DNA from 3 places in the Anaerobacillus sp. 1_MG-2023 genome. Region 2 is predicted to be linked to each of the others. Evidence: a T-box and tRNA genes for the amino acid it is inferred to sense, from the RefSeq annotation. Region 2 holds a T-box; the other regions hold tRNA genes.

Region 1 (4,224 bases), on a different contig from region 2:
TTCGATTGTTCCATATGACTCATTGCTTCAATAGCGTTTTTCATGAGATTAATGCATACTTGCTTCATTTCGTTAGGGTTAGCAAAAACAACCGCTTCTTCATCCCCAAAACTCGTTTGTAATGTCACATCGTTCAATAGAGCATTAGACTCAATCAAGGCCGAGACCTGCTTTAATAAACTTTTCATTTCAACATTCGTAAATAACGTACTATGCGGCTTTGCTAGTGTTAGAAGTTCACTTAGCACTAATTCGATACGTGATATTTCTGAAAAGATTATTTCAAAATACGGCATAGTGGATTCCTTCTTCTCAAGCAGTTGAAGAAATCCTTTTACTGATGTTAGAGGATTCCGAACTTCATGAGCAATGCCAGCGGCCAGCTGTGCAGCTGATGCTAAATTTTTCAGATTTAACCGCAAGGGCTTCATTTGTTTTAAGCAATCGCTCTTCTGATTGCTTTCTAAAGGTTTTATCCTTAATCGTTCCGGTCATTCCTTCAAATCTTCCTTTAGAGCTATATTCGTATTTAATAAAGACCTCACACCAGACGAATCCCCCGCCTTTTTTCTGAACCCTGAATTCAAATACTTTAGAATTACTGGCGCCATCCTGGAATCGAGATAATTCTTTATGTAAATTCAGCCGATCATCTGGATGTATATAAGATAAGCTGTATGTGCCTAATGATTCCTGAACGTCGTAACCAGTTAACTCTCCCCACGCTTGATTCAACCAGATCCAACTACCATCTATTCCAGTTTGAAAAACAACTTCGTTTAAGCTGTTTATGACACTATTATAGTTTTCTGATAGTTTACGATATTTTTCCTCACTATCTTTTAATTTGGACAGAAGTATGACAGAGCGATCATAATATGACGAGTACCACCAAACAATTACCATAACTGAGATCGTAAAGAATATGTCCATTAACCAATTGATTTTAATTTCATTAACAGAATAAAGCCAATAATCCCATAATAAAATCGCTATAAAAAACGTTACAACAGATATAATTCTTCCTTTATATCGCTTCATTTCGTCACCATTTCCTAAGTGATATATTAATTACTAGTTTATTGGAAATGGAGCGTATGTGCAAACACACATGTGCCATTAATAGGATAAAAAAACTCCTTGAATAAGTCATCTTATTCAAGGAGTTATAAGTATGCGCCTTAGAGGATTCGAACCTCTGACCCACAGCTTAGAAGGCTGTTGCTCTATCCTACTGAGCTAAAGGCGCACGATATGAATGGTATTTCATCTCAACAAAAGTATACCATGATTAAAATCAGGTTGTGAAGTAGCTTTTAAAACTCTTCTACAATATGTAATGGAGCGGGTGATGGGGATCGAACCCACGACATCAGCTTGGAAGGCTGAGGTTTTACCACTAAACTACACCCGCAAAATGGCTGGGCTAGCTGGATTCGAACCAACGCATGACGGAATCAAAATCCGTTGCCTTACCGCTTGGCTATAGCCCAATCATGGTGGAGGGGGACGGATTCGAACCGCCGAACCCTGAGGGAGCGGATTTACAGTCCGCCGCGTTTAGCCACTTCGCTACCCCTCCATGATGAAATTGTAATATGGTAGCGGCGGAGGGGATCGAACCCCCGACCTCACGGGTATGAACCGTACGCTCTAGCCAGCTGAGCTACACCGCCACTTAAATTATGTATGGTGCGCCCGAGAGAAGTCGAATCCCTAACCTTCTGATCCGTAGTCAGACGCTCTATCCAATTGAGCTACGGGCGCAAAATATATGGTGCGGGTGAAGGGACTTGAACCCCCACGTCGTAAGACACTAGATCCTAAGTCTAGCGCGTCTGCCAATTCCGCCACACCCGCATATGTTGTGTATCAGCGACGTTTAATAATATACCATTGAACCATTTGAAATGTCAATCATTATTCTAAAAAAATGTAGAAAGTTTCTTTTGAAGAGAGTGAAAGCGTTGACATGCTCTTCTCCCTCTCATACGATAAGTTGTAGAAAAGGAGCTGTTACATATGAGTTTATCACAGTCCATTACATGCGCAAAAGAATTCGACAAGAAAGACCCTTTAGCCCATTTTCGTGATAAGTTTTACTTAAATCCAAATACGCTATATTTCGATGGTAATTCACTTGGTCTACTATCAAAGAATGCAGAAGCCTCCCTTCTTCGATCTCTTGATGACTGGAAGCAACACGGAATTGATGGCTGGTCTGATGGTAAGCAGCCCTGGTTTTATATGGCAGAAAACATCGGCGAGATGTCATCAACGCTAATCGGTTCACATGCTTCTGAAACAATTACTACCGGTTCAATTACAACTAACCTTCATCAAATGCTCGCTACTTTTTTTAAACCTTCAGGAAACAAAACAAAAATACTAGCCGATTCTTTAACATTTCCATCTGACATTTACGCTATTCAAAGTCAGCTTGAACTCCATGGATTATCCCCAGAAACTAATTTAATACAAGTTCAGAGCCGTGACGGAAGAACAATCCTAGAAGAGGATATCATTGAGGCCATCGATGATACTGTAGCCCTTATTCTCCTCCCTTCCGTACTTTATCGGAGTGGACAATTACTAAATATAGAAAAAATCACACAAGCAGCCCATTCTAAAGGGGTAATCATTGGCTTTGACCTGGCTCATTCAATCGGAGCCATTCCTCATAAACTTCACGACTGGAACGTTGACTTCGCGGTTTGGTGTACATACAAGTACTTAAATAGCGGCCCTGGTGGTGTAGGTGGACTTTTTGTGCACGAAAATCACCTTGGCAGACGACCCGGCCTTGCTGGATGGTTCAGTTCCAAGAAAGAAATGCAATTCGATATGAGTCATACGCTTACTCATGCTGAAACCGCCGGCGCATTTCAAATAGGCACTCCCCACATTTTTAGTATGGCTCCTTTAATAGGAGCTCTGGAATTGATGAACGAAGCTGGCATAGATGCGATTCGAGAAAAATCATTGTCTCTTACCAACTATTTAATGTGTCTTATTAAAGAAAATCTTGCTGAAGATGGTTTTACGATCACTAATCCATCAGAAGATGATCGACGGGGTGGGCATATTTGCCTCGAGCACGATGAAGCTGCTCGAATTTGCAAAGCGCTAAAACAAAAAGGCGTCATTCCAGATTTCCGCTCACCAAACGTCATTCGCCTAGCACCAATTGCTCTCTATACATCATTTGAAGATGTCTATCATGTTGTCCAAATTCTAAAGAGTATTATGATTGAAAAAACGTATCAGCAGTTTTCTAACGAGCGAAACGTTATCGCTTAAGTGAGTATAATTTGGTTTTTCTCCATTCATACTATGTGAAATGAAGGAGGGAAACAGGATGACTCAGCTGAACGAACTTGAACTTCAAAATCTGCGTCACATGATCGGCGGGCATGAAACACTCGCAAACAAACTTGATTCCTATGCCCAATCTTGTACTTGTCCGCAGCTTAAGCAAATGCTTCAAAAGGATGCACAAGAAGCACGCAACACACAACAACAATTAATCGGCTTCTTAAGTTAAGGAGGGATTTTATGAATGAGAAAGATATGGTAAATGATTATTTATCCGTATTGAACAGCAGCTTAAGTAATTACGGGAGCGTCATTTCTCAAGCTGACAATCCACAACTTCGTCAGGCTCTTCAACAAATTAGAAATACCGATGAGCAGCGACAATATAACCTTTATCAATACGCTAAACAAAAAGGGTATTATCAGCCAGCCGCCCCAGCACAAACCAATGAAATTCAACAAGTTAAAAACCAACTAACAGCTCCGCAGCAACAACAGAATAATCAGCCGCCCCAGGTCCATTAATCCAGAGCCGGTGAAAACCGGCTCTGTGTCTTTATGCTCATTTTTTCATAATTTTGTAAATAGCGTTTCACCCTCCCTTTATATGGATAATTAAATGAGTATTACCTATAGGGAGAGATTGATATGGACTATATTCTTAATGCAATAACTGAATTTTCCGCGTTCATCTGGGGTTATCCTATGATGATCTTACTCTTAGGCGGTGGATTATTTTTAACGATCCGCCTCGGTTTCTTTCAAATAATCTTTTTTCCCCATGCTTTAAAACATACCATCGGTAAAATTTTCAAAAAAGAGAAAGGTGATGGCACAATTTCTCCATTTCAAGCCTTTGCCTCCGCTCTCGCATCTACTGCAGGTGCTACAAACATTGTTGGGGTTCCT
Region 2 (4,224 bases):
ATCTTTTAGCTCGTTGAAACGAAATGGTGCAAGCGGTGAGAAATAAGGTGTTCCGAAAGTTTCTAAACCACATAAATGGATTAAAATAATGGACAATCCGAAAACGAGCCCAATAAACCCAAATGTCGCTGAAAGAAGCATGAGTGGAAAACCAAGCAGCCTGATCGACATACTCATTTCATACGATGGAACGGCAAAAGAGGAAATAGCTGTTAGAGCTACGACAATAATCATCATATTCGATACAAGGTTAGCTTCTACAATGGCTGTTCCAATAACTAAACCTCCAACAATACCGATCGTTTGGGCTATAGGACCCGGTAGTCGTATAGCGGCTTCTCTCAATAGTTCAAGAACAATTTGCATAATTAAAGCTTCTAATAATGGTGGGAATGGAACGTTTTCAAGCGAGCTTTTAATATTTAAGATTAACTCCGCAGGTAGTACCTCTGGGTGAAAAGATACAGTGGCGATGTATAAGGAAGGCAACCCTAATGCAAAGATAAAACTGGCTACTCTTATGAGTCTTAAGATAGATCCGATATACCACCTGCTGTTGTAGTCTTCAGGCGATTGATAGAATGCAAAAAATGTAACTGGCATAATTAATGTTGATGGGCTACCTTCCATTAAAAGCCCAATTCGTCCTTCAATTATATGGGCGGTCATCCTGTCTGGACGCTCTGTACTTAGCATTTGTGGAAATGGAGAAAAAGGGGAATCCTCGATAAATTCTTCTACATATCCTGGTGTCTGGATGGAATCTGTTTGGATAGCTGTCACCCTTTTTTCTACTTCCGCAATAAGGTCAGGGTTCACCAAGTTCTGTAAGTAAATAACAGCTATTTTCGTGTCCGTTGTTTTACCAACTTTAAAGAACCTAATCACGAGGTTAGGATTTTCAATTCTTCTACGAAGCATTTGAAGGTTTTGCATAATATTTTCGACAAATCCTTCATGTGAACCACGAACGACTTGCTCATTAATTGGCTCAGATATTGCTCTAGAATTTCCTGAGAAAGCTTCTAGTAAATAAAAATGTACTTGTCCATTTATTAGTAGAACAACAAATCCTTTTGTTAATCCTGTAATAGCTTCATTTAAATTTTTTGATCGTCGGTATTCTTTAGATGTGACTGTATCCTCGATGTTTAATTGATTTGTTTCAAACAATGGTTTCATAATCGTTCTTTGAAGTTTCTCTTCATCAACTAATGGGTCTAAATAAGCAAGTAGGCATTTCACATCCTGAACTGTAATATTTCTGAATTTGATATCTTCTGTATTATGGAATTTGGATTTTATATATTCCTTGTTTTCTTCAAGAGAATAGTATGCATCATGTGATTCAGTAGCAGTTGGAATTTGATAAGACTCATTTCGAATTGATTTGCGTTTGCTTCGTCTCACAATGCACCCTCCTCAATAAAATTAGATAGGTATAGGTTGTTATAAAAATTGAGAAGTTATGTATACGAATTGAAATGAATCATACATGATAGGTTTCAAAGTGTTATACATTTCTTGTGATAGGTCTATAGTCTTTATTATCTCGTGATTGTTTTCGTCGTTTACTGGTCTTTTGTATGGTTTTAACCTAGTTTAGATCGAGTCTTGTCGAATGAGTGCAAATTCATTGTTAAGGTGTTGTATAATACGGGTAACTTATCCGGAAGGTGGTTCTAACGATGACGATTAAAAATGTTCAAAAGGAGAAATTGGCAGTGGATCGGTGTATGAAGCATTTAGAGGTCGTGAACGTTGAACCAAAAGTAAGACAGCTGATCTCTATGTACTTGACATCGATTTATCGAGAAGGTTATCAGGAAGGTTTTGAAGATGGTAGTAAATATCCTGAATCAGCAAACAGACTTATGAAATAATCGGTTGAATTTATACGGAAATCGTCTATAATAAGAATAATATTGTATCGTCAATGCGAAAGAGAGTAGTGTTTGTATACGGATAAAGCGATCCGGGGATGGTGAGAGCTCGGAACCTTAGCAGGCATGAACCGGACTTTCAAGACACTGTTTTGAATAAAGTAGAAGCAGTCGGGCTCCCCGTTATAGAGTGAAGTTGGCTCAAATCATTTATTGAGCAATCAGAGTGGTACCGCGGAATATATCTCCGTCTCTTTTATAGAGACGGAGATTTTTTTATAGACAAATGAATATGAAAATAGGAGGAAATGTATGAATTACAAAGAATTATTTGCACAACAACTTTATGAAGCATGTGAAAAAGAAGTGAGCTTTCTTAATATAATGCAGCGAATTGAACTGCCTAAGCATGACTCTTTAGGTGACTATGCCTTCCCATGCTTCGATCTTGCCAAAGTGAAACGAATGCCTCCTCATCAAATTGCGAAGGAACTTGTTTCTGAAATTCATGAGAAAGTCTTTGAAAAAGTAGAAGCAGTCGGACCTTATATTAATGTGTTTCTTAATAAGAAAATGGTCAGTACTGAAGTAATAAGTCGCATTCTCCGTGAAGGAAGTGAGTACGGGGCTTCTAAGGTAGGAAAGGGTGGTGCAGTGACGATTGATCTTTCCTCTCCTAATATAGCGAAGCCCTTCTCAATGGGCCATTTACGCTCAACCGTTATTGGAAATTCACTAGCGCTAATTGTTGAAAAAGTCGGCTATCGCCCCATTCGCATTAATCATCTTGGGGACTGGGGAACTCAGTTCGGAAAATTGATAACGGCCTACCGAAAGTGGGGGGAGGAGCAAAAGGTTCGTGAGCAAACGATTAAAGAACTTCTTAAGCTCTATATTACATTCCATGAAAAAGCGGAATCAGATAATGGTCTTGAAGATGAGGGGCGTAAGGCATTTAAAGAATTAGAAGAAGGTAACCCAGAAGCCGTTTCATTATGGAAATGGTTCCGTGAAGAATCACTTAAAGAGTTTGATCGAATTTATGAGCTTATGGGGATTACCTTTGATTCAACAAACGGAGAAGCGTTCTATAATGATAAAATGCAAAACGTTATTGATCAACTTGAAGAAAAAAATCTCTTAGTTGAATCTCGTGGAGCCATGGTAGTAGAACTTGGAGAGAGCTTACCACCATGTCTAATTAAGAAGAAAGATGGCGCCACACTTTATGCAACCCGTGATCTCGCTGCAGCCATTTATCGCTATGAAACATATGGATTTAGTAAGGCTCTTTATGTCGTAGGAAATGAACAGAGTCTACATTTCAAACAATTATTTGAGGTATTAAAGAAAATGGGATTCGATTGGGCGGATCAAATGCACCATATTAACTTCGGGATGATGTTGAAAGATGGAAAGAAAATGTCAACAAGAAAAGGGAAAGTGGTATTACTAGAAGAAGTGTTGACGGAAGCAATCGAGCTCGCAAAAGTAAACATTGAAACCAAAAATCCTAGTTTAGAAAATAAAAACGCGATTGCTGAACAAATTGGGGTAGGGGCCGTTTTGTTTCATGACTTAAAGAATGATCGTCGAAATGATATAGAGTTCTCACTTGAAGACATGCTACGTGTTGAAGGGGAAACTGGTCCATACGTGCAATATACTCATGCGCGTGCCTGTTCCATTCTACGCAAAGGGGATTTTCATTCTAATGATCATATAAAAGGCCTCGAAGATGAAGAAGCCTGGTCAGTTGTCACAAAACTACTTAGTTTTCCAAATGTAATCGAAAGATCAGCAGCTGAATACGACCCTTCTCAAATCGCAAAGTTTGTAATTGAACTTTCACGTTCTTTTAATAAATACTATGGACAGATTCGTATCTTAGATGATCCTTCATACAAACAAGCGAGACTGCAACTAGTGTCAGCCGTATCCATTGTTTTACAAGAAGGCTTGCGATTGTTAGGACTACAGGCACCAGAAGAAATGTAATAAGACAGCCCGTTTTTCGGGCTGTCTTATTTAGATGAGGTCACTATCTTCGATTGTACCCTGACTTGCCTTCTGGTCATGATCATCTAGTAAGTCTTCATAACGTTCATGACGTTGATTTGGAATAACTCCAGATGGTTTGCCATCTAGATCGGCTGATAAAAATGATTCGATTTCCTCGACATACCCGACAGGCTCATTGGAATCAATATACATTTTGTCATAGTTCATTTCCTGAGCGTTAAAGTCTGAAGGTGTTTCAGATGTTCCATACTTCGCAGCTCGTTGCCACGAATCTTCAGCGTCAAAAAAGGTAGCATCGTTAGAGTCGTTTACATGTTCC
Region 3 (4,224 bases), on a different contig from region 2:
TTATCCATCAATTTGTTTCTTGATCTTATGCAAATGGTTGTTCATTTTCACACCTTCTTGATAGAATAGAAACAGTCTTGTAATAGTAAGGAAAACCCGAGGTGAATAAAAGATGAATCCAATAGTTGAATTCTGCATGAGTAATCTTTCGAGCGGTTCACATAAAGCAATGGAAAAACTAGAAAAAGATACAGATCTTGATGTGCTCGAATATTCTTGTCTTGGTCACTGCACACTTTGTAGCCAGGATATTTACTGTCTCGTTAACGGCGAGCGCGTTACTGCCGAAACGCCCGATGAGCTAGTTGATAACGTCTACCAGTTTATCGAAGAAAATCCGATGTTTTAAACGAATATGGACATACTATTAAGTGAATCCAATTAGAGGAGGAGCTTACATGAAAAATCGAAACGCGTATGATCCGAAAGCCGGTGTGCAAGGTGAAAAAGAAGGCGAAGACGCTCTTCTTATAAATAAGAAAAGAGGCCCGCAAAATGCGCGCCCTAAAAAAAAGTAAAAGCCGCTTAATGCGGCTTTTTATTATGCAATGCGAAACCGAAAAGTAAACCAGAAGTCTTCATTGAGGGAGATGCCGGTAGCAATAATATGCTGCTCTCCTTCATCATCAAGCGTAATCCAGCTATGATGCTCATCTTTATAAACTGGGTAGAAATGACCTTCCTTAAATAATTTACGATTCAATACATTCTCTGAGCCGGTTAAAGGCTCTTCTTCGAAAACATCTCTAATACATTGTACAAGTTCCATCTATGTTGTGATCCTCCCTTAATCTCCAACCAAAAACACCCCGCGCACCTCTCTTACGAGAGCCACTTAGGCGGAGTGTTTTTATCCCAATAAATCTTACCTACTTCATAATGTTCTTCAAAATCATCATTCGCTGCATGGTAATGAAAATTAAACCAATAGCCATCTTGTGGGGGGTGATCTCTTCTCACATGGAAACGCAATAAGTCTTCCCCGCTCTGTTCATTATACACATGAAGAATGCGTTCTCCGTATCCACCAGAAGGGTTGTCCGTCAAACGAAGTGACCTTAACGTATCCTCATCCAGATTTTCCACTGAGGTAGCGATCGCTTCTGTCATTTTAGGTACAATTGCATCTCGATACTCGTTACCGACTCGAGTTGAGATCGTTTCACCGAATTTTGTTAGCCCGAGTTGCTCAGATTGATTGCTTGCATAGCTTACAAAATGCGTCAGTAGTTCAGAAGAAGAAGCGTCCTGAGCTATGATGGGCCAATCATACTGATCAACAACAGGCTCTATCGCCTTATCAGGCTCGTCCCTCGACTCAATAAGAAGATGGTTTTCTTCTTGATAATTCTCTGATGCCTCTGTTTTGTCATCTGCTAGATATCCAGTAGGAATCACAGTTCCAAGCGTAACAACAGCAACAAATGCTACAAATAACTTTCTCATCCAAAGAGGGAATTTCATTATGTGCACCTGACTTTCGAAGATCAATAGTTAGTATTATTCTCGCATGATCTTCTCAAAAAAGCCAGATGTTTAGACGATTTTTCATTAATTTTCATTTGGCTAAGTTAAAGAAGCTTTTCATTTAAAAGGCCCTTTTATAAAAATTGTTGCTTTCGAAACAATTGTTGAATTAAACTCTAAACTTCCTTGATTGAAGCGAAAATTCACCTACTATAGCAACAACGTCTACGAAAAGAGCCTTTAAAAAAGAGCGCTTCATGTAAGCGCCCTATCTATTAACAAGTAAACATATCAATTCTTCTGAGACTTATGCCTGTATATACCCACCTTCTACCGGTCCAGCGAAACCCCGAAACAGAAGTACGCCCTACATATACTGGCCAAAACCAAAATGAATTGCCGCCCCTCATCCAAATATAAGTAAACCGATACATACACCTTCTAATTGATCCTGGATCTACAGCAAATGTTCCAGCTTGTGCTGACTGCGGTCTAGGAGGCGGTGATGCTGGTGGGCTCGAAGTTGGAGCTACCGGTTGCTGACGATAGGCATCTGTGTTGTCATAATGATAAGCAATATGCTCATGTTCTTCATAATACATTCGGTCCATCCCCTCTCTTATACAGTCACTGTATGCTGTATTCTGATAAGACGTACCGAATTGAAAACAACAAAAAAAGCACCTCTTTGAGTATGCTTGAGCCAATAAAATTTATGAAAATTTAGTTGGTGACCCGTACGGGAATCGAACCCGTGATACCGCCGTGAAAGGGCGGTGTCTTAACCGCTTGACCAACGGGCCAACAAAATGGAGCGGGTGATGGGGATCGAACCCACGACATCAGCTTGGAAGGCTGAGGTTTTACCACTAAACTACACCCGCAAAGATGGAGGAGGAAGAGGGATTCGAACCCCCGCGGGCGACTAAGCCCCTGTCGGTTTTCAAGACCGATCCCTTCAGCCAGACTTGGGTATTCCTCCAAAAACATGAATATATATATGGTGGAGCCTAGCGGGATCGAACCGCTGACCTCCTGCGTGCAAGGCAGGCGCTCTCCCAGCTGAGCTAAGGCCCCAAGATGGTGCGCCCGAGAGAAGTCGAATCCCTAACCTTCTGATCCGTAGTCAGACGCTCTATCCAATTGAGCTACGGGCGCATATTCTATGGTGCGGGTGAAGGGACTTGAACCCCCACGTCGTAAGACACTAGATCCTAAGTCTAGCGCGTCTGCCAATTCCGCCACACCCGCATGTGTGGTGCCGGCCAGAGGACTTGAACCCCCAACCTACTGATTACAAGTCAGTTGCTCTACCAATTGAGCTAGGCCGGCATAATTTAATGAAACTCATCAAAAATAAATGGTGGAGGATGACGGGCTCGAACCGCCGACCCTCTGCTTGTAAGGCAGATGCTCTCCCAGCTGAGCTAATCCTCCGTTAAACAGCGACTTCATTATTATACAATATCATCTTTTGTCTCGTCAACACTTTTTTTAATGTGTTTTTTCAAGGACAAGACTTATCTTATCACCGACTCGAAAAAAACACAACCCTTTTTCACAAAAAAATAATCCCCATAGTTAAGCACTCCATTTTTCACATAGAAAAAGCAGGGAGCGCTCTCCCCTGCTTATACTGGCGTTTGAATAAGTGGTTTTTTCTTTTTATTTTGGCGGAGTATTGGTCTTTTTTTAGTCACCATTTCAGAATCATATTTTCGGTACTCTTTCATGTCGCTTGATTCCCGCAAAAGCTGATCTTCAACATAGTGACGCTTTCTTTTCAAAAAAACCCCTCCTCATAAGTAATAACTCTCATTACCCTATTTTTCTGTTGTTAAACCCGAATCTTTTTTCACCATCGATCTATTGGCAAAAGTTACAGGTAACACATAATTTATTCACTTGGAGCGCAATTATGCTTCTTCAAGATTAAATTGGTAGTAATTTTCGTGATCTTCTCCTGACCTCTCAACAAAAGTAACTTCTCCATTTTGTGAAACCATAATAACAGTTTGCGCCCTCGTTCCGTAATGATCCGACTTAATAAAAACAGGTGAAAGCATCCTTTCCCATTCGATCGGCACGCCTGTCTGTGGTAATAGATAATCAGGTGCAGGCTCAGCGTGAGAAAGCATTTCAAAAAGACGATTCTGATCGAGGTTCTTTTCTGCACTTAAATAGTGTTTCAATTCTTCTTTAAGCTGCTCAACCTTTGGCCAGCTCGTATTCAGTAAGTGATTACTAACAGCGTGAACACCGTTCTCTAGTTTTGAAATTTGATCCTGCCGATTTGAATAATAATAAAGGCTCTTAAAATCTCCTATGATTAAATTAAATCCATTGTACTGATCTTTCTTTTGTCGAACCATTTCTAAGTATGATAATGGGGATTGATGATCACGTAAGTAATCGGCCGTTAGATCACCCCTTGATAGACTTTTAGGCTGCTCATTCGCTTCTCGATAGTTCGTAAGGGCTGCAATTCTTCCGTTTGTTGTAACCCCTAGCCATGTTCCCATAGCCTTTAAATCACGCCCCGCAAGTAGTTCTGGTACATCTCTCCAATAGTTCGCAGGTTTTGTTGGACGCTCGTAGAATTCATCTCGGTTGGCTACGAGTATAAATGGGTATGTAGGATGAACATTTTGAGCTACAGCAATTAAGCACATCTTAACGCGCCTCCTCTCTTGTTTCAATGTAAGAAAAAACGCAGCGTTAGCCGCTGCGTTACGATTGGATCATACGAACTTCTTC

What was found. The T-box of region 2 lies ahead of argS (arginine--tRNA ligase). A T-box ahead of a tRNA ligase gene usually reads a tRNA of that ligase, here a tRNA-Arg.
Region 1: it encodes a tRNA-Arg, which carries the amino acid that the T-box ahead of argS (arginine--tRNA ligase) is inferred to sense. The anticodon was not compared.
Region 3: it encodes a tRNA-Arg, which carries the amino acid that the T-box ahead of argS (arginine--tRNA ligase) is inferred to sense. The anticodon was not compared.

Annotation. Positions count from the first base shown of each region.
Region 1 covers NZ_JAUORD010000002.1:422,754-426,977, reverse strand. The annotation lists gene Q4550_RS06070 (ATP-binding protein) at 1-431, opposite strand, end outside; gene Q4550_RS06065 (PAS domain-containing protein) at 361-1,041, opposite strand; tRNA gene Q4550_RS06060 (tRNA-Arg) at 1,176-1,249, opposite strand; tRNA gene Q4550_RS06055 (tRNA-Gly) at 1,341-1,414, opposite strand; tRNA gene Q4550_RS06050 (tRNA-Gln) at 1,419-1,493, opposite strand; tRNA gene Q4550_RS06045 (tRNA-Tyr) at 1,498-1,582, opposite strand; tRNA gene Q4550_RS06040 (tRNA-Met) at 1,600-1,676, opposite strand; tRNA gene Q4550_RS06035 (tRNA-Arg) at 1,691-1,767, opposite strand; tRNA gene Q4550_RS06030 (tRNA-Leu) at 1,776-1,860, opposite strand; gene kynU (kynureninase) at 2,023-3,300, shown strand; gene Q4550_RS06020 (hypothetical protein) at 3,359-3,544, shown strand; gene Q4550_RS06015 (spore coat protein) at 3,556-3,840, shown strand; gene Q4550_RS06010 (alanine/glycine:cation symporter family protein) at 3,964-4,224, shown strand, end outside.
Region 2 covers NZ_JAUORD010000006.1:68,408-72,631, reverse strand. The annotation lists gene Q4550_RS12005 (spore germination protein) at 1-1,410, opposite strand, end outside; gene Q4550_RS12000 (hypothetical protein) at 1,689-1,883, shown strand; T-box leader at 1,928-2,141, shown strand; gene argS (arginine--tRNA ligase) at 2,196-3,881, shown strand; gene Q4550_RS11990 (TraR/DksA C4-type zinc finger protein) at 3,912-4,224, opposite strand, start outside.
Region 3 covers NZ_JAUORD010000003.1:301,024-305,247, reverse strand. The annotation lists gene Q4550_RS07965 (YuzB family protein) at 113-349, shown strand; gene Q4550_RS07960 (hypothetical protein) at 542-769, opposite strand; gene Q4550_RS07955 (YpjP family protein) at 823-1,464, opposite strand; gene Q4550_RS07950 (transporter) at 1,743-2,069, opposite strand; tRNA gene Q4550_RS07945 (tRNA-Glu) at 2,196-2,270, opposite strand; tRNA gene Q4550_RS07940 (tRNA-Gly) at 2,278-2,351, opposite strand; tRNA gene Q4550_RS07935 (tRNA-Ser) at 2,357-2,449, opposite strand; tRNA gene Q4550_RS07930 (tRNA-Ala) at 2,469-2,544, opposite strand; tRNA gene Q4550_RS07925 (tRNA-Arg) at 2,549-2,625, opposite strand; tRNA gene Q4550_RS07920 (tRNA-Leu) at 2,634-2,718, opposite strand; tRNA gene Q4550_RS07915 (tRNA-Thr) at 2,724-2,799, opposite strand; tRNA gene Q4550_RS07910 (tRNA-Val) at 2,829-2,904, opposite strand; gene Q4550_RS07905 (hypothetical protein) at 3,099-3,254, opposite strand; gene Q4550_RS07900 (NRDE family protein) at 3,384-4,139, opposite strand; gene trhO (oxygen-dependent tRNA uridine(34) hydroxylase TrhO) at 4,198-4,224, opposite strand, start outside.